Regions from separate parts of the Venatorbacter sp. C2-1 genome, predicted to be linked through region 1. Evidence: predicted binding sites of a transcription regulator. Region 1 holds the regulator's gene; each other region holds the start of a gene.
What was found. Region 1 encodes sigma-54, which starts transcription at its own class of promoters, with help from an activator protein. Its sites were predicted from a motif close to TGGCACNNNNNTTGCTNT; they were not measured.

Region 1 (4,583 bases):
TTCGGCCAGAGATGTGCTTTTACTGGTTAGTGGGTGCTTACGCCGGGTGGAGCTGAAGCGCTGCAGCAGCACTTCTTCGCTGGCGTCGAGATAGACGACATCCAGCTGGTATTCTTCGCTGGGTAGCTGGTGCAGTACATCGTGGATATTGTCGAAGGCATGGGGCAGGTTGCGGGCGTCAACACTGACGGCGACTTTGGCCAGTTTTTCTTCGCTTTCGGTCTGGCGGGCCAGCGCTGGCAACAAAGCGACCGGCAGGTTATCAATGCAGTAGAAGCCCAGATCTTCCAGTACGTGCAGAGCACTGGATTTTCCTGAGCCGGACCGGCCGCTGATCACCACTAAACGCATTGCTGTGCTCCTCCATTGCCCGTTGGGCTGATGTCAGCCCGGTTGTCCGCTCAGCGCCCGCTGATAAAACCGTTGCGCATCCGGCGCTTTGCGCAGTGCCTCGCGGTAGGCCGGCTCGCTGAAGTTGCGTGCCAGCATCGCCAGAACCTGCAGGTGCTGTTCAGTAGCTTCTTCGGGAACCAGCAGAGCAAACACCAGATCGACCGGCTTGCGGTCAATGGCGTCGTAATCCACCGGCTCCACCAGACGCAGCAGTACGCCCATCGCCTGGTCGCACTGCTTCAGCCGGCAGTGGGGAATGGCAATACCTTCGCCAATCCCGGTGCTGCCGAGGCGTTCACGGCTGAGTAATCGCTCGTAAATATCGTCGGCAGAGCTGTCGCTGAGTTGTTCTGCGATAAAACCTGCCAGGTACTCCAGTAATTTCTTTTTACTGGAAACCGGAGCATCTATCAGACTGCGTTCCGGTGTGAGGATATCCTCGATGCGAATGTCCATTAATCAGCCTTGTCCGTGTTGCCGCGCCACCAGTTTTTCTTTGTGTTTCAGTACCTGACGGTCGAGCTTGTCGGTCATCTGATCGATTGCAGCATACATATCATCGTGCTCAGCGCTGGCGTGCAGGTCGGCACCGCTGACGTGAATAGTCGCTTCAGCAATCATGCGCTCTTTAATAACGGTCAGGGTTACCTGGCCGTTGGTAATGTTGTCAAAGTGGCGTCCCAGCTTGGACATTTTTTCGTCTACGTACGCTTGCAGAGATTCGGTAACGTCAACGTGGTGACCGCTGATATTAATCTTCATGTCCAGACTCCTTGTTGCTGGCTTGTTGTTTTTTAAATCAATTGTTTACGTTCGTTCGAAGGCGGAATCATCATAGCCTCACGGTATTTGGCTACCGTGCGCCGTGCCACCTGAATGCCTTTTTCACCCAACACTGCGGCGATTTTGTTGTCGCTCAGCGGTTTGCGGGCATTTTCTTCAGCAATCAGTTTTTTAATCATGGCACGGATTGCGGTGGAGGAACATTCGCCGCCGCCATCGGTACTGACATGGCTGGAGAAAAAGTACTTCAGCTCGAAGATTCCGCGTGGCGTGTGCATGTATTTCTGGGTGGTTACCCGGGAAATGGTGGATTCATGCATACCAACGGCTTCGGCAATATCGTGCAGCACCAGCGGCTTCATTGCTTCTTCGCCCTGTTCGAAGAATTCAATCTGATATTCGACGATTTTGGTGGCTACTTTCAGCAGGGTTTCGTTGCGGCTTTGCAGACTTTTGATAAACCAGCGCGCTTCCTGCAGGTGGTCGCGCAAGAAGGCGTTGTCGGTGCTGTTATCGGAACGGCGTACCAGTGAGGCGTAATCGGCGTTAACGCGCAGCTTGGGGGCGATATCCGGATTCAGCTCAACCCGCCATTCGTCGCGGATATTGCGTACCAGCACATCGGGCACCACATATTCGGCCTGCTCGGCGCTGATGCCGGCACCTGGTTTGGGATTCAGTTCTTTAATCAGCCGCAGTACGGCTTTGAGGTCGTCTTCGCGCAATTTGGTTTTGCGCATCAGGGTCGGATAATCCTTGCTGCCGAGCAGTTCGATGTAATCGCGGATGACCATTTTGGCTTCGTTCAGCCAGGGCGTATCGGGTGGCAGTTGCTGCAGTTGCAGCAACAGGCATTCACGCAGGTCGCGGGCAAAAGCACCGGCCGGATCAAACTGCTGCAGGCGGTGGAGGACGGCCATGACTTCGTCTTCTTCGACGTCCAGAGCCGGGTCCATGCTTTCCAGAATGTCTTCGACGGTGGTGTGCAGATAGCCGTCGTCATCCACGCCGTCGATCAGCATCAGGGCGATCTCGCGGTCGGTATCTGACATCGGGGTCAAATTGAGTTGCCACAGCAGATGATCCTGCAGATCTTCGGTGCTGGCGTGGCGCGAGTCGTAATCGAAATCGTCGTCGATGGCGTTACTGCTGCTGCCGGAGGCAACGCTGGCGGTGGTCTGGTAAGTATCTTCCCACTGACTGTCGACCGGCAGGTCGTCGGGCAATTGCTCCTGCGACCACTGTTCATCCAGTTCCGGAGTGTCGTTGTGGCTGTCGTCCTGACTGCTGACTTCGTGGCTGCTGCTGGTGTCGTGATCGCTGTTGCGGGACAGATCGGGCAGGTCATCGTGCTCGTGTTCTTCTACTTCGAGCATCGGGTTGGAATCGAGGGCTTCCTGAATCTCCTGCTGCAGATCGAGGGTAGACAGCTGAAGCAGGCGGATGGCTTGTTGCAACTGAGGGGTCATGGTCAGGTGCTGACCCATCTTTAACTGAAGAGACGCTTTCATAAAAGTTCAGTAATCACTCAGTATCGGCATAGTCTGTGCATTATACGCCAAGCGGTAAACCTTGGAATCTTTTGTGCATCTTCCTTTGCTTTGGATCATCAGCCACTTCCCTGCAGCAGGGCTTGCCATCACAGGCGGAAATCCTCACCCAGGTACACTTTGCGTACCTGCTCGCTGGCCAATACCTGTTCAGCGGTGCCTTCGGCGATGATATGGCCACCCCCGACAATATAGGCTTTCTCACAGATAGCCAGAGTTTCCCTTACGTTGTGGTCCGTAATGAGTACGCCGATGCCACGTGCCTTGAGTTGTCGGATGATGTCCATGATGTCAGCTACAGAAATCGGGTCAACCCCGGCGAACGGCTCATCAAGCAGAATAAAGGACGGCTCAGCCGCCAGCGCGCGGGCAATCTCGACCCGGCGTCGTTCACCACCGGATAAGGCCATGCCCAGACTGCTGCGGATATGCTGAATATGAAACTCATTCAGCAGCTCTTCCAGTTTTTCCAGACGCTGTGCACGGTTGAGGTCTTTGCGGGTTTCGAGAATGGCGAGAATATTATCGGCCACACTTAATTTGCGGAAAATGGAGGCTTCCTGCGGCAGATAGCCAATGCCTTTCTGCGCCCGGCCGTGCATCGGCAGATGACTGATGTCTTCGTCGTCAATTTTGATGCGGCCTTTATCGGCCTGCACCAAATTCACAATCATGTAGAAACAGGTGGTCTTACCGGCCCCGTTGGGTCCCAGCAGGCCAACGATCTGACCGCTTTGCACAGACATGGATACATCTTTTACCACTTCCCGGCCGTTATAGCTTTTCGCCAGGTTTTCGGCTTTCAGGGTCTTCATGGCTGTTCCTGTACTGGCTTGCTGTTATCGGTGGCAGATTCTGCCGGAGCCTGTGGCTGAATTACGACTTTGATTCGTTGTTTTTCGCCATTACCACCAGTCTGGCCGGAGGTACTGGTGCCGCCGCTGGCGCTGACGGTTTCTTTGGTCATGTCATAGAGGATGCGCTCACCACTGAACAGGTTGCCGTCCTGCTGCAGTTGAGCATTGCCCTGAATGTTGACTTCACGTTGCCGGGCAAAGTAATCAATGCGCTGGCCGTGTGCTTTGGTCAGGGGTTTTCCCGGATTGATCTGTTGCTGATAGCGTGCCGGTTTTTTCGCTGTCCCTTCGGCAACGGCTTTTTCCAGTGTGCTATCGGTGCGGATAATCAGCAGGCGCTCCGATTCGATGCGCAGGGTTCCCTGGGTCAGAATCACATTGCCTTCATAAATAACAACGCCAGCCTTGCGGTCGAGCTCAGCGTGGTCAGAGAGAATGACCATTTCCTGCTGCCAGTCGTCGGGTAAGGCATAAGCAGAGGCTGCGCTGCACAGGACAAACAGGCCGGCCAGAAAACGATGATTATTGCGGAACATAGCGGCTATCCACCTGTGATTTGAATTCCATGCGCTGACGCGCGATATCCAGTGTCATACCGGTTGCATTGATATGTGTTTGCGGGCTTGTAATGGTTACCGGCTGATCAGTCTCGGCCAGTTGCTGGCGGCTGTGGTAGGTCAGGATACTGGTTTCGATCAGAATATCGTCCGCAGCGTCGGCCGGATCGAGCGGCCGGATTTCGACCTGGCCTATAAGGCGCAGCGACTGCTCGTTATCCTGTAGTGTTCCTTCGCGGGCATTGACCTGCCAGGTCTGGCCATCATCATCGTCTGACATCAGCAGCGGCCCGGTAAAGAGGGTGCTTTTCGTCTGCGGATAATGGGTTGAGCGTGCTGCAACAAAGGTTTGCTGTAATTCGCCATTACTGTCGTACTGGCGGTTGTACAGGCCTTCGCCATAGTAATCCGGTTCATGATTCTGCAGCTCACTCAGGGGGGGC
Region 2 (4,583 bases), 1.2 Mb from region 1:
ATCTGATAGCCGGGAGCAACCAGACCGAAAATTTTGTTATCCCACAGTGCGCATTCACCAATGGCATAAATATCGTCATCGGATGTCTGACAGTAATCGTTAATAACAATACCGCCACGTTCACCCAGATCCAGTCCGAACTGACGCGCCAGTTCATCCTGCGGACGGATACCGGCAGAAAACAGAATCATATCGGTTTCCAGAAAGCTGCCATCGGCAAAATTCATGCGATAGCGGCATTCCTGCCCGGCAACAATTTCTTTGGTATTTTTTTCGGTATGAACAGTAACGCCCAGATCTTCGATTTTACGGCGCAGTAATTTACCGCCGCCTTCATCCAGCTGTACGGCCATTAAACGCGGCGCAAATTCCACGACATGGGTTTCCAGACCGGCCTGTTTTAACGCATTTGCGGCTTCCAGACCCAACAGTCCGCCTCCCACAACAACACCGGTTTTACTCACGGCGGCCGAGGCAGAAATCGCTTCAAGATCTTCAATAGTACGGTAAACCAGACAGTGATCCTGGTCTTTGCCCGGAATCGGCGGAACAAAGGGGTAAGAACCGGTTGCCAGTACCAGCTTGTCGTAACCTTCTTTACGGCCACTGGCGGTGGTGATGGTTTTTTCATGGCTGTTAATGGCCACGACTTTATCGTTCAGGGTAAATACCACGCCCTGACGTTCATAATCATCTGCTGTGGTCAATGCCAGATCAGCGGCGGTATAGCCGGAAAAGTATTTGCTCAGCTGTACCCGGTCATAAGCCAGACGCGGTTCTTCTGAGAAGGTAACGAGTTCAAATTCGGAGGAATGTTCGGAGGTGGCAAGAGTGTTGATAAAGTTGTGTCCAACCATGCCGTTGCCAACGACGATAATACGCTTTTTGCTCATGGGATGGCCTCGCTATCGGGTCATAATCTGATTTCTCCTGTATTTGCATCGTTGCTCTATTTTCACACCACGCCGTTGCAGTGCAAAAACATCACAAGGGGTTTAGCAACATGAATGCCAAAGAATAAATTTGCCCTGTTTTCAGCAATCAACAGCCTGTTTATGGCGCCAGGCTGATTTTTAAATCGGGGAAATGCACCAGAAAACACCAGATAAACAACCGGTCGCCCTGATTAAGGGCAATAAAAAACGTATCCGGGATCACCTGAAGCCTGATGACAACACGAATCGCAGCAAGCCATTCGAAGCAGAGGCAATGGCACCTATGAAGGGCTATCGGTAATAAATGAGTGCACACGGCAGAATAAGGAAAGCACAATGTTTTGATTGGCAGACAGACGCAATGAAAGGGGCTGCGCTGAGATTGGATTCCTGCGATGCTCAGGCCGTTAAACGCTCACTCTGTGAAGCGGATTCGCGCACTCGCCACACCGGATTCAGAGAATTCCGCGTGTGGCTTTTTTATCCGTGTCCGGATGCCGCCGGCTGCTCAACACACACAACCTGATCACGACCAGCGGCTTTGGCTTCATATAATGCCACGTCCGCCTGCTCCAGCAGGGCATCTTCCATAACGCCGGGTAAGCAACGTACCAGCCCGCCGGAAAAAGTATAGGAAAAATCACTGAACGGGTTCTCGCGCAGTTCTTCGGCCAGCCGTTCAAAAGTCCGCCGGGCAACCGCCAGCGTCGTTTCCGGCAGCACCACCATAAATTCTTCCCCACCAATACGGCCAATAATATCGCCGTCACGCAGGCTGTTTTTTAACTGCAAAGAAAAATGTTTGATGACACGATCACCGACGGCATGGCCATAGGTATCGTTAATACGCTTAAAACGGTCCAGATCGAGCAGAGCAACGCACAGTTTATTGCCATAACGCTGACAGCGCAGCACCTCTTCCTGCAGGCGGCGCATAGATTCACGCCGGTTCAGCAGCGCGGTCAGCGAATCACGGGTCACCAGATTACGTACCATACGGCCGCGGCGGATTCGCGACTCTACCGCAAACAACAGATCAACCGGCTGCACCGGTTTGCTTAAAAAGACATCGGCGCCGGTACACATGGCCTGCACCTGAACTTTGGGGCTGATTTCGTTGGACAGGAAAACAATAGGCACGCTGATCAGATTATCCTGCTGGCGGATTACCCCCGCCAGCTCCTGACCACTGATACCGGGCATATACAAATCGAGCAGAATCAGATCAGGAATATGATTCTGCAGATACGGCATCAGCTCACTCATTGGCTGGGTAATCACATAGGTATGAAAACCCGCATCCTGCAGAGTGGAGGAAAGAAACTCGGCGACAGAAGGCTGATCATCAACAATCAGAACCTGATAAGGGTCGCGTTCATAGCGTTCGGTCAGGGCATTAATCTCCGCCAGAACCTGATCATCATTAACCGGCGTGGTAATAAAAGCCTGAGCCCCCATGCGGATGGCAATAATGCGTTCTTCCAGCCCGCTGGCGGTGCTGATGGCCAGCACCGGCAGATGCAGATTCTTCTGCGCCAGCTGTAGTACACGCTGCTGCTGCTTATCGTTAAGAGAATCAAGATTAACAATCAGGGCGCAGGTGTTATTACCTTCGTGATGCAGCAGGTGCGATATGGATTCCACTTCTTTCAGCCGGTAACCCGCCGCACGGATTTTTTCTGCCAGTGACGGCGGTACAGTACCAGTACCGAACGCCAGAATGGTGATCGGCATACCCGGCTGATAGTGCTGAATACGGCGATTCAGCAAAGGGATTTCGGCGAGCAGTCGCTTTATTCCGGGGTTATTTATTTCGTCAGTCATCACATACCGGGCCTTTCTGTACAAATTGATCCGGCACACCTGGAGCCGATCTTCAGAGTGTAGCAACGATTCTGCCTGCTTATAGCGCAAACTCAGGCAGTGCCTGCTAAATCACAGGCACCTTCGCACCAATTTGAGTCATAAAGACCAATCTGCGCTCCGCTAAAACGCATTTTTATTCTTTGCCGAATCAATACCGGCCGACGGAATACTGTGCCGTCCCGCACGGATGATCCATTCTGCGCCTTTGCTGTTATTTTTCAGGTTTGCCCGCAGGGTTGGCACTTATCTTGAATTGTCTTGAATAACGAAGCTGCCACTATCAGGCCGTTTCCGGCATCAACGCAGATGCCAACCGTCATACACAGCGCTTACAAGGCCTGTCGCGACGAAACGTATGTTGTGCAGAATGAGCATTGGCGCTCACAGGTAAAAACCTGTGGGCGCTTTTTTTTGGGATTTTTCAGAGTGGATTGCCAATGAGCGCCATTGAGCAGACAGCAACGCCGTTAACCGCCACACAGCAAACGCAGACCACCTGCCCTTACTGCGGTGTTGGCTGTGGCGTTGATATCAGCCAGCAGAATGGACAGCTGTTACCGGTCGCCGGAGACAGCCGTCATCCGTCTAACTTCGGCCGCTTGTGCGTAAAAGGTTCAGCGCTGCATGAAACCATCAGCCATAACGGCCGCCTGATGTATCCGCTCATGAACGGCCAGCGCAGCAGCTGGAGCCAGGCCATCAACCTTATTGCCGATAAAATTCAGCAAGTGATTCATACCCATGGGCCGGATGCCGTGGCCTTTTATGGCTCCGGCCAGCTGCTGACCGAAGATTATTACGTTGCCAATAAGCTGATGAAGGGCTTTATCGGCAGCGCCAATATGGATACCAACTCCCGTCTGTGCATGGCCTCGGCCGTTGCGTCCTATAAGCGCGCGTTTGGCTCCGACACCGTACCCGGCTGCTACGAAGATTTAGAGCAGGCCGACCTGCTGGTGCTTACCGGCTCCAATGCGGCATGGGCCCACCCCGTTTTGTATCAACGCATGGTGGCCGCGAAAAAAGCCAACCCGGATATGAAAGTGGTGGTGATTGATCCGCGCCGCACCGCCACCTGTGATCTCGCCGACCTGCATCTGGCTATCCGTCCCGGCAGCGATGCTTTTCTGTTTACCGCCCTGCTGGCGTATCTCGGTGAAACCAATAACCTCGACCACCATTTTATCGCCCTGCATACCGAAGGCTTTGGCAGCGCGCTGGAAACCGCACGGCAACAATGCCGCAGCCTGAAAGACGTTGCCGGCCAGCTGGATATCGAAGCCTCAGATCTGGCGCAGTTCTTTCATTGGTTTGCCGATACCCCACGCACGGTTACTTTTTATTCTCAGGGTATTAACCAGAGCGCGACCGGCACCGATAAAGGCAATGCCATCATCAATGTGCATTTAGCCACCGGCCGTATTGGTAAACCCGGCGCCACGCCCTTCTCCATTACCGGTCAGCCCAATGCTATGGGCGGCCGTGAAGTGGGCGGACTGGCTAATCAGCTGGCTGCGCATATGGATTTTTCCGCTGCCGAGCGCGACCGGGTACGGCGCTTCTGGCAGGCACCTAATCTGGCCGAACGGCCGGGCCTGAAAGCCGTTGACCTGTTTCAGGCCGTTAAACGCGGCGAGATCAAATTTCTGTGGATTATGTCCACCAACCCGCTGGTCAGCATGCCCGATGCCGACGATGTAAAAGAAGCGCTCAAACACTGCGAACTGGTGGTGGTTTCCGATTGCATGGCCGATACCGATACTGCTGCCGCTGCCCATGTAT
Region 3 (4,583 bases), 1.9 Mb from region 1:
ACAAGCGGTCATTCGGGCGGGCATTCTGACTGTCACCCAGAACACGTGTGTAGGTTTTTTCCGGTGCGTTAATATCGGCAAAAAAGTTCTCGCCCATTTTACCGTCGTAATCGATGCCCAGCTTGTGTTGTTCGTTAAAGGTCTGATTTATGACCAGCGCCAGACGTCCCAACCCACTGAGTACCGGATCCAGAACTTCATTACGGAACTCCAGTGTTCCCCCCAGCTGACCACCAACAATTTCGTCGGTGACATTCTGAATCACATCGCCTTTACGGAAGTACAGATCGGAGCGGGATGGATCAGAGCCGCCGGCATCGGCAAATACTTCGTTGTAGTCATTACCAATAACCAATGCCTGGCCATTGCCGATAAAAACGTTCCAGACCGAATCGTCTTGTTCTACAACATTTACTTTTACCAGTTCGGAAAGGTCTTTAACTAATTTATCACGGGCATCCAGTAAATCGCTGGGTTCGATACCATTGGCCGATGCGGTGGCAAACTGAATCTGCTCATTCAGCTCAGCGATGCCTTCTGCAATGGTGGTAATCTGCCCGGCCATGACATCCATCTGGCCATTAATAATATCGTTCTGTGCGTACAGGCGGTCACTGATCGAGGTAAAACGATCAACCAGACCATTACTCTCTGAAATTAATACTGCCCGTGCCGGCAATGAAGCCGGATCATCCACCACGGCCTGCAGGGATGAAAACATACGCTCCAGACCCGGCTGCACACCAGTGCCGGAATCGGCCAGTAAACTGTCAATCTGTTCTGCGTTTAAAGCCAGCGTATCGAAGCCATTAAAGGTTGAGGTATCACGCCAGAGTTGCTCAGTCAGAAACTGATCATAAACACGATTAACGGTATCGACATTAACGCCTGAACCTACCCAGACACCGCCTTTATTCTGCGGACTGACTGCACTCTGGCCAATCACCTGACGGCTGTAACCCTCTGTGCCGGCATTGGTAATATTGTGGCCGGTAATGGTTAATGCCGTCTGGCTTGCGCGCAGGCCGGAAATACCAATTTCAAGAATACTAGCCATCGTTGCGATCTCCGGTCAGCGGCGCTGACGAACGCAGTTGTTCCAGTGCAGAATTCAGGGTTGTACTTTGTGAAATACGCTGAATTTTTGCTCCATATTGTGGATCGGTGGCATAGCCGGCCTGCTGCAGGGCATAGCCATAATGTCCGGCGCCCAGATTCTGACCAATGGCCTGCTGATAACGCTCGGCGCCCTGCAGGAAGTCGGCATAGTCGCGCACACCTTCTTCCATCGACGAGTAAGAGCGGAACGGTGCCCGTTCCTTTACTGCCAGACCGTCGCGGTATTCGTGGGTAACCACGTCGACCCGCTCACCCTGCCAGCGGCTGTCGGCTTTAATACCAAAAAAATTAAAACTGTTACGACCCTGATCATCGCTGATCATATATTTTCCCCAGCCCGTTTCGAGCGCAGCCTGGGCAACGATGGCTTTTGGTTCGACCCCCAACTCAGCGCCGACTTTTTCTGCCAGCGGATAAAGAGCGGCAACGAACTCTGCCGGAGTGGCAAACTGTTGCCCTTTATTACCGCTGCCGCTGGCTGCTACAAGCGGTGTTGTATCCGCAGCAACAGAATGTTCACTGGCTGTGACCGCTGCCTGAGGCCGAGGACGAAGCTGATGCAGTTCAGCATCAACGGCATCCATCGTCGCATTGAGGGCAGTAACATGAGAGGGAGAAACCATCGGTAACGGTGAACGTGTGCGACGGTCAAATAATTTGCCCTGATCCAGCTCTTTGGCTTCGTTATTGTTGTCACCGTAGCTGGACATCAGCTGGCGATAGATAACCTGAGAAAGCCCCATGCCCTGCTGGCCGGAGAGCGACAGCGCCATCTGATCGTCATACATTTTGCGGTAGAAATCGGTTTCCGGAGAATTGAACATCGAGTCTTCTTCGAACACCTTGTTGGCGTCACGCATGGACGACATCATCATGTTCAGAAACATCGATTCAAACTGCTTGGCAACTTCCATCAGCGCGGCGTTTTTATCGTCTTTTCCCAACGAACGAATACCCTGCAGGGCATTCAGGTCGGTATAAATCTGGGCGCTCTGTGGTTGTGTCTGGATCATAGCAATCTCCTTTGTTAGGGAAACTGCAAGATGTTTGCCAATTGACTGATTAAGCGAGTGTAAAGAGAGAAGAAAAAATCCGGACAAAAGCCCGGATTTTGAGTTTGAATAACATCAGCATCTGAGCCATTTCTGCCAGTAAAGTCTGATGGGCTGAACAGGCATTGCCTCAGTGTGACAATTGTTCGTATTCAGAAGGTTTTTTCTTTTTCTCGTTCCCAGGCTCTGCGTGGGAATGCGACGGTGTCAGCAAAGACTACCACACAGCGTGGGAACGAGATGTACGCTTTCAATGCGGCAACTGTTCGTATTGGGAAAGCTTTTTCTTGCCGCTCTGACGGCTGGCAATGCTTTTCTGCTCCTGCTGCAGATCGGCCAGCAACTGCTGCTCTTCCTGCAGCAAACCTTCCAGAAACTCCTGCTGCTCATTGGTCATATCAATCAGCTCACTGATCTGGGCAAACCACTGCTGCAGTAATTCGTTGCGCCGCTGAATCCGCTCATCGACACCCTCACGAACCCCCTGACGAATCAGCGAGCGGAGTTCCAGGGACAGGTTTTTTACCTGCTCAAACAATTCAGCACTCATATTCGTGTTCTCTTATGTTTATTAGGGCCTGTTAACACTAATTAAACAGGTCTGTTATCGGCCAAAAATTCCTCAGACAAGGCGCTGAGAGTGTGGGATGTTCAGCACATCCCTGTGCTTCACCCCTTCTGGGTTGGCACGCCAATCTGTTCCAGACAGATTGGTAACGGGTTAAGCAAACGAACAGCAACGCAGGATGAGGGATTTTTAGCCATAACCCTTCGGGCTGAGGCCAGTTTTCCCCATTAACGTCGTCGTTCGTCATTCATTTAGCACACTACCCATCTGCCCGGAGCAGATGGGCGCGAAGCCCGAAGGGTCAGGAACATGGATGTTCCTGACAATATCACTCCTCTCTCCTTGTTCTGAGAAAAACTGGCTCTCAGCAGGCCCGATTCACTTAGTGTTAACAGGCCCTAGTATCAGATAACAATCAATTCAGCCTTTAACGCACCGGCCTGCTTCATTGCTTCAAGAATAGCCATTAAATCACCGGGCGCAGCCCCTACTTCATTAACGGCTTTAACAATACTGTCGAGGGATACACCAGGACCAAATTTAAACATGCGGTTATCGCCGCCGTTATCGATATTAATATTGGTCTGCGGTACGACGACGGTTTCGCCATCAGCAAGGGCATTGGGCTGGGAAACCTGAAAATCTTCGGTAATGGTTACCACCAGGCTGCCGTGGGTAACCGCCACCGGCTCAATCATTACATTCTGACCGATCACAATAGTACCGGTGCGGGAGTTGATAATAACCTTGGCCCGTTCTTTACCGGTTTCAATTTCCAGATTTTCAATGATGGATAAATAACTGACACGTTGACTGGTATCACGCGGTGCACTGACGCGGATCGACGTTGCGTCCAGCGCTTCAGCGGTTCCTGGTCCGAGTAAGGTATTGATGCGCTCAACCATCGCACGGGCCGTGGTAAAGTCCGGCTGGTCGAGGTTAAAAATCAGGCTGTCACCACGGGAAAAATTGCTGGGTACGGTTTGCTCCACAGAAGCACCGTTAGGAATACGGCCGACACTGGGTACATTCACGGTAATTTTTGAACCATCATTACCTTCAGCGCCAAAACCACCAACCACCAGATTACCCTGGGCAACCGCGTAAATATTTCCGTCGGCACCTTTGAGCGGCGTAAACATCAATGCGCCACCACGCAGGCTTTTGGCATTACCTAATGAGGCAACGGTGACATCCACCCGTTGTCCGGGCTTGGCAAAGGCCGGTAATTCTGCAGTAACCGATACCGCCGCCACATTTTTTAATTTCGGATCAACACCGGCCGGCAGGGTAATGCCGAATTCGGCCATCATGTTGCGGAAAGTCTGAGTGGTGAACGGTGCTTTATCACCGGTACCATCCAACCCCACCACCAGACCATACCCCACCAGCTGGTTGGTACGCACACCGGAAATACTGGTGATGTCTTTAATCCGTTCAGCCTGTACGGCCGGTGCCAGAAAAACCGACACCACAAACAGACAACTCAGAAAACGTAACATGGTTTTTCTCCTCGGCCGGCTTACAGTGGCCACCAGGGCGAATTAAGAATACGGTCAAACCAACCCTGCTTGGTGGCATTATTAAGATTACCGCGACCACCGAAGGAAATACGGGCATCGGCCACTTTACTTGATGAAACGGTATTGTCCGGCGTTATATCCTGCGGGCGGATCAGGCCACTGATGCGGATATATTCTTCCCCTTCACTCAGGGTCAGCCATTTTTCACCGCGGATGCGTAAAATACCGTTAGGCATAATTTCCGCGACCGATACCGATATCTGGCCACTCAGACTGTTAGAGCGATCAGCTTCGCCCTTGCCGTTAAATTTACGGTCAGCC
Region 4 (4,583 bases), 410 kb from region 1:
CACAGCATGCTGTTCACCAGTGGCGGTGCCAGCCCCGGCGTACCAATACCACCCGGCTGGTGACAAGCCGCACAACGCTGGTTAAACAGCGCTTCGCCATTATTCTCAGTTACTCCGGCAGCAGACACCGGAGCCGCCAGCGCGGCTCCCAGTGCTGCCAGCGAGAGCAGAGATAAGGTGAATTTTTTCAGAACCATCATCTCAGCTCCCGCTTCAGGCGTCTGCCATACCAACCAGCACAGCAACGGTGCAGTGATAACCCTGCGACGCGTTGGCCATACACCAGTTAATGTCGTTATGCAGACCCATACGGTAACCCGGACGCTCCCGCTCGCTGGTAAAGCAGAAGGTGCCGTTGCACTCCACTTTGCCGCAGCAGTCGTTGTACGACACCAGATAGTCTTTATCGTCGTTCGGATTACGGCAGGTGCCGACCCAGGACACCTTGGACGCTTCCGAGCCCGGCGGACAGCTGGTTAATGTGCCGCCACAGTCGTTGCACAGATTGCCGTCCAGCGCGCAGTAGCGCCAGTATTCACAGGCGGTCGGATCATTCGGATCGGCCGGGGCTTCGTCTTCCGCTTCTCCGGCCCAGGCTTTGCCGGCATTACGGTCAAAGGGCAGAACCGGCAGCATGGCGCTGCCCAGCATCAGCATCCCGGCGCGGCTTAAAAAACTGCGGCGGCTGCTACGCTGTGCGACTTTGCGGGTTAAATGTTCGGTGCCTTTATCCAGGCCGGTTAATACGCTGTCGAAAAATCGTTTCATAGTGATATCTCTTGTTGCCTAAAAATCGTTGCCTACTGAGTGATGCTCAGGAGTTGTGTGCTCAGGAGTGGCTTGTTCAGGAATGCTGCTCAAGAAAACTCTGTACCGAGCCAACACCCATTTCCATGGCATTAAACAGACTCTCAAGCTGCTCGCGGCTGTTGATCAGACCTTTCGAGCGGATCACGCCCTGCTTATCCATCAGCACCGCAAACGGCAGGCGCGATACGCGGTAGCCCAGCCCCAGTTCGGTCGACAGTACGTACGGAAATTCCTGCAGACCCACATGCTGAATAAAGCGCTGGTGTTTTTCTTCTTCGCCATCGGAAGCCAGCACCACATCCAGCCAGTCTTTTTCACTGGCTTTTACCGAGCGCAGAATCGGCAGCAGTTTTTTACATACCGGACAGGTCGGCGACAGGAAAAACACCAGCATGGCTTTTTCTTTATCGCGGCCAATATGCACGGCACCACCGGTCAGGCTGTTAAGGGTAAAGGCAGGGGTTAAATCACCGACTTTCGGCCCGGAGTCATTCATCAGCGCCCCCATCGGCGCGATACGTTCAAACAACACGCCGATCTGGCGGGCCAGCACAAAAAATGCGAGGGCCAGCGCCATTACGGCAACAAATAAAAATGCGACAGCAAAATACAAAGCAGTCATAACGACCTCTTAAATTCGTTTCAGTGAGTTGGCCATTTCACGGATGGCCAGCAGGTTGGCGTTCACCTGCTCAAATAACAGGAAGGCGAGCCACATAAAGACAGCAGCAGCGATGGCCACCACGATTTCGGCGCTCTGCAGTGCCTCCGGCAGACCGAGCAATGGCAGCAGAGCGAAGACCATCAGCAGCGCATTACGCAGCAACAGGGTTTTGCTCAGCAGTTGCGGAGTACCGCCACAGCCACATTCGATGCGGGTATGACCGCGACGGATATTGATGCCCATAGCGATGGCATATCCCCCGAGCAACAGCGCCGCCAGCACCAGTCCGGCAGCACGGCTGGCGCTGAATAACAGCATCAGCACCAGCGCGCCTTCGAGGGCCAGCAAGGCAACAGCAGCGGGCTTAACCAAAGCTTCCGGCAGCAGTTCGTAGTCGGCGACAAAGCCCTGGAATTCGAGGAAATCCAGTGCTTTGTGCAGTGCTGCGCGCAGGAATACCAGCAGGGTAAAGACCAGTAGCGTGAGGCTCGCCAGTGGCAGTAATTCAGTCATGAGACACCGCCAGCGAGGTGGTCCAACCGGCTTTTTCGTCGGCCGCCGCCTTCTCAAACATAAAGTCGCCATCGCCGCTCAGTACGTACTTGTCGATGGTTTCATCTTCTTCATTGGAACCGAACAGCACCGGGGTTTTGCCCTCAGTCACACTCAGTGCCACCATATGCGGTGCCGGAGAACGGCTGATGAGTTTTTTCTTCTTCAGACTGTAAGCCCAGATTTCTTCAGAGCCGTTTTTATGACTGCCGTCATAAGCGCCTGAATGCATCAGCATAAACACCATATCCAGCGTGCTGCTGTAAGCCGTGATGGCATAACCACCCGGAGCCCAGTCGCCTTCGATGCCGGCATTAACCTGCAGTTTTTCTTTGATTTTTACGGTTTTGCCACTGTCATCGGCGAGGTACAGGGCACCGCCGAAGGTGGTCAGGATCAGCTCACCGTTTTTACGGCGTTCGCTGTGGATATATATCGGGTCGGCATCCACATCGAATAATTTGCCCGATGCTTCAACACTGTATTCTTTACCCTTCAGGGTGAAGGTTTTCAGCTGTCCGGTACCACAAGGCGTACTGAAGCTGGAGCCTTTCAGTGCCGGATAAACGCCGTAACATCCCGGGGTCGGCACTTCAGTAATCACTTCGCCGGCGGCAATATCAATGACCGAAACCGAGGTCGCCGGTGTGGCATTCTGCACATACAGCAGTTTTTCATCGGCACTTAATTCCAGCAGCTGGGTCATGCCGATGGCTTTTACGGCTTTGTTAGGCACGATGATTTCTTTCTTACGGCTCAGGGTGTCTACGTCATACACCTGCACCACACTTTCCACCGGACCATAGGTAATGCGTTTGGCAAAGTCGGACAGTACGTAAACGGTTTTGCCGTCTTTCGAGACTTTCATCTGCGAGGTAATCCCCGCCGGCATCGAACCTTTATAGTGCAGGTCATCCTGAGCGAAGACGTGAATCTGGCTGGCGCCCCCCCAGGCGGCTTCGTTCATAAACACATTCGGCCCGGGCTGAATGGTTTTCTCGACCGTAAAAACTTCCGGCTTAAAGGGCTCTGCCTGCGCCGCCGGCATCACCGCCGACAACAGCAGGGTTGCGATACAGGCCGCCAGCGGTGCCGGAGTGAATACGCGGCGGGACAGGTTTCTGGTTTTACTTTTTTGCTTGGTTAACGTCATGGTTTGCAGCTCTTGTTGTGAGTCTGCAGGAGTGAAGAGCAGCGCCCATGCCAATGCCTGAGTTAACAGGCCAAACCTACCTCTGATGGGGTACCTAAAGAGGCCAATACTGACAATTTGATCAGAATTGTTACGTACTGTTAGTGCCCGCTATTAACGATAAAACCGTCAGCACTATAAAGGCGCGCCGGACAATAACGCCGGCGTTGTTCTGGTGCGTCTTGTTTGCTGCCTTCTTCACCTGTATCCACAGGCGGCGAAGCCCTACCCGAAACCCCGGGCATGGGGTATCCTGCGACCTCTGAACGCGGGGGATGTTATGAGTAACTGGCTTGATGCCGTAAAGTGGGACGCCGATGGTCTGGTGCCGGCCATTGCGCAGGATTATAAGACCGGCCGTATCCTGATGATGGCCTGGATGAACCGGGAAGCACTGGCGCTGACGGTGCAGGAAAACCGCGCCATCTACTATTCCCGCTCGCGCCAGCAACTGTGGCGTAAAGGCGAGTCTTCCGGCCATGTGCAGCAGCTGCACGAAGTGCGCCTCGACTGTGACGCCGATGTCATCACCCTGCAGGTGGAACAGATTGGCGGTATCGCCTGTCACACCGGCCGCGAAAGCTGCTTCTACCGGGTCTATCAGGATGGCGAATGGGTCAGCGTTGATCCGGTGCTGAAAGATCCGAAAGACATTTATTGATTGCTACTTAACGAAACTGAAACAGCTATGAGCGATATACTTTCCGCCCTCGGCGATATCCTTGAAGAACGTAAGAGCGCGGCCGCCGATTCATCCTATGTGGCCAGCCTGTATCACAAGGGCCTGAACAAGATTCTGGAGAAGGTTGGCGAAGAAGCCACCGAAACCATTCTGGCCGCCAAAGACGCCGAGACCAGTGGCGATAACAGCGATGTTATCTACGAAACCGCCGACCTGTGGTTCCACACCCTGGTGGCACTGGCCAAGCTGGGTGAGCGCCCGGAAGCCGTGGTTAACGAACTGGCACGACGCTTTAATATGTCCGGCCTGGAAGAAAAGGCGTCACGTACGCCCAAGTAAACCGGTACAGACCAGAGAACTGAGAGATTGAGTATGCCGGACTGTCTGTTTTGCCAGATTGTCGCCGGAAAGATTCCGGCCAATGTCGTTTATGAAGATGAGCACCTGCTGGCGTTTCACGATATTGCGCCTAAAGCAGACACCCACCTGCTGGTCATTCCCAAGCGCCATATCGTTAACCTGAATGATCTGAGCGAGGCTGATGCCAGCCTGATGAGCCATTTAATGCTCAGCCTGCCGGCTATTGCCCGTACACAAAACCTGACTGGCTTCCGCACCATTACCAATACCGGTAAAGAAGGTGGGCAGGAAGTTTTCCATATGCACTTTCATATACTGGGCGG

Region 2: the regulator sigma-54 is predicted to act here: its motif matches at 3,039-3,056, upstream of MT343_RS08360 (nitrate reductase).
Region 3: the regulator sigma-54 is predicted to act here: its motif matches at 2,155-2,172, upstream of flgJ (flagellar assembly peptidoglycan hydrolase FlgJ).
Region 4: the regulator sigma-54 is predicted to act here: its motif matches at 3,215-3,232, upstream of MT343_RS01050 (amine dehydrogenase large subunit).

The regions. Positions count from the first base shown of each region.
Region 1 is NZ_CP094879.1:655,359-659,941, forward strand. It holds gene rapZ (RNase adapter RapZ) at 1-351, opposite strand, end outside; gene ptsN (PTS IIA-like nitrogen regulatory protein PtsN) at 385-849, opposite strand; gene hpf (ribosome hibernation-promoting factor, HPF/YfiA family) at 853-1,155, opposite strand; gene MT343_RS02890 (RNA polymerase factor sigma-54) at 1,188-2,687, opposite strand; gene lptB (LPS export ABC transporter ATP-binding protein) at 2,816-3,541, opposite strand; gene lptA (lipopolysaccharide transport periplasmic protein LptA) at 3,538-4,119, opposite strand; gene lptC (LPS export ABC transporter periplasmic protein LptC) at 4,106-4,583, opposite strand, start outside.
Region 2 is NZ_CP094879.1:1,884,896-1,889,478, reverse strand. It holds gene nirB (nitrite reductase large subunit NirB) at 1-893, opposite strand, end outside; gene MT343_RS08365 (diguanylate cyclase) at 1,416-2,759, opposite strand; gene MT343_RS08360 (nitrate reductase) at 3,239-4,583, shown strand, end outside.
Region 3 is NZ_CP094879.1:3,057,482-3,062,064, forward strand. It holds gene flgK (flagellar hook-associated protein FlgK) at 1-1,057, opposite strand, end outside; gene flgJ (flagellar assembly peptidoglycan hydrolase FlgJ) at 1,050-2,132, opposite strand; gene MT343_RS13710 (hypothetical protein) at 2,422-2,721, opposite strand; gene MT343_RS13715 (flagellar basal body P-ring protein FlgI) at 3,144-4,241, opposite strand; gene flgH (flagellar basal body L-ring protein FlgH) at 4,262-4,583, opposite strand, start outside.
Region 4 is NZ_CP094879.1:247,075-251,657, reverse strand. It holds gene MT343_RS01070 (c-type cytochrome) at 1-200, opposite strand, end outside; gene MT343_RS01065 (methylamine dehydrogenase light chain) at 214-768, opposite strand; gene mauD (methylamine dehydrogenase accessory protein MauD) at 845-1,432, opposite strand; gene MT343_RS01055 (MauE/DoxX family redox-associated membrane protein) at 1,442-1,987, opposite strand; gene MT343_RS01050 (amine dehydrogenase large subunit) at 1,980-3,179, opposite strand; gene hisI (phosphoribosyl-AMP cyclohydrolase) at 3,499-3,879, shown strand; gene MT343_RS01040 (phosphoribosyl-ATP diphosphatase) at 3,907-4,239, shown strand; gene MT343_RS01035 (histidine triad nucleotide-binding protein) at 4,273-4,583, shown strand, end outside.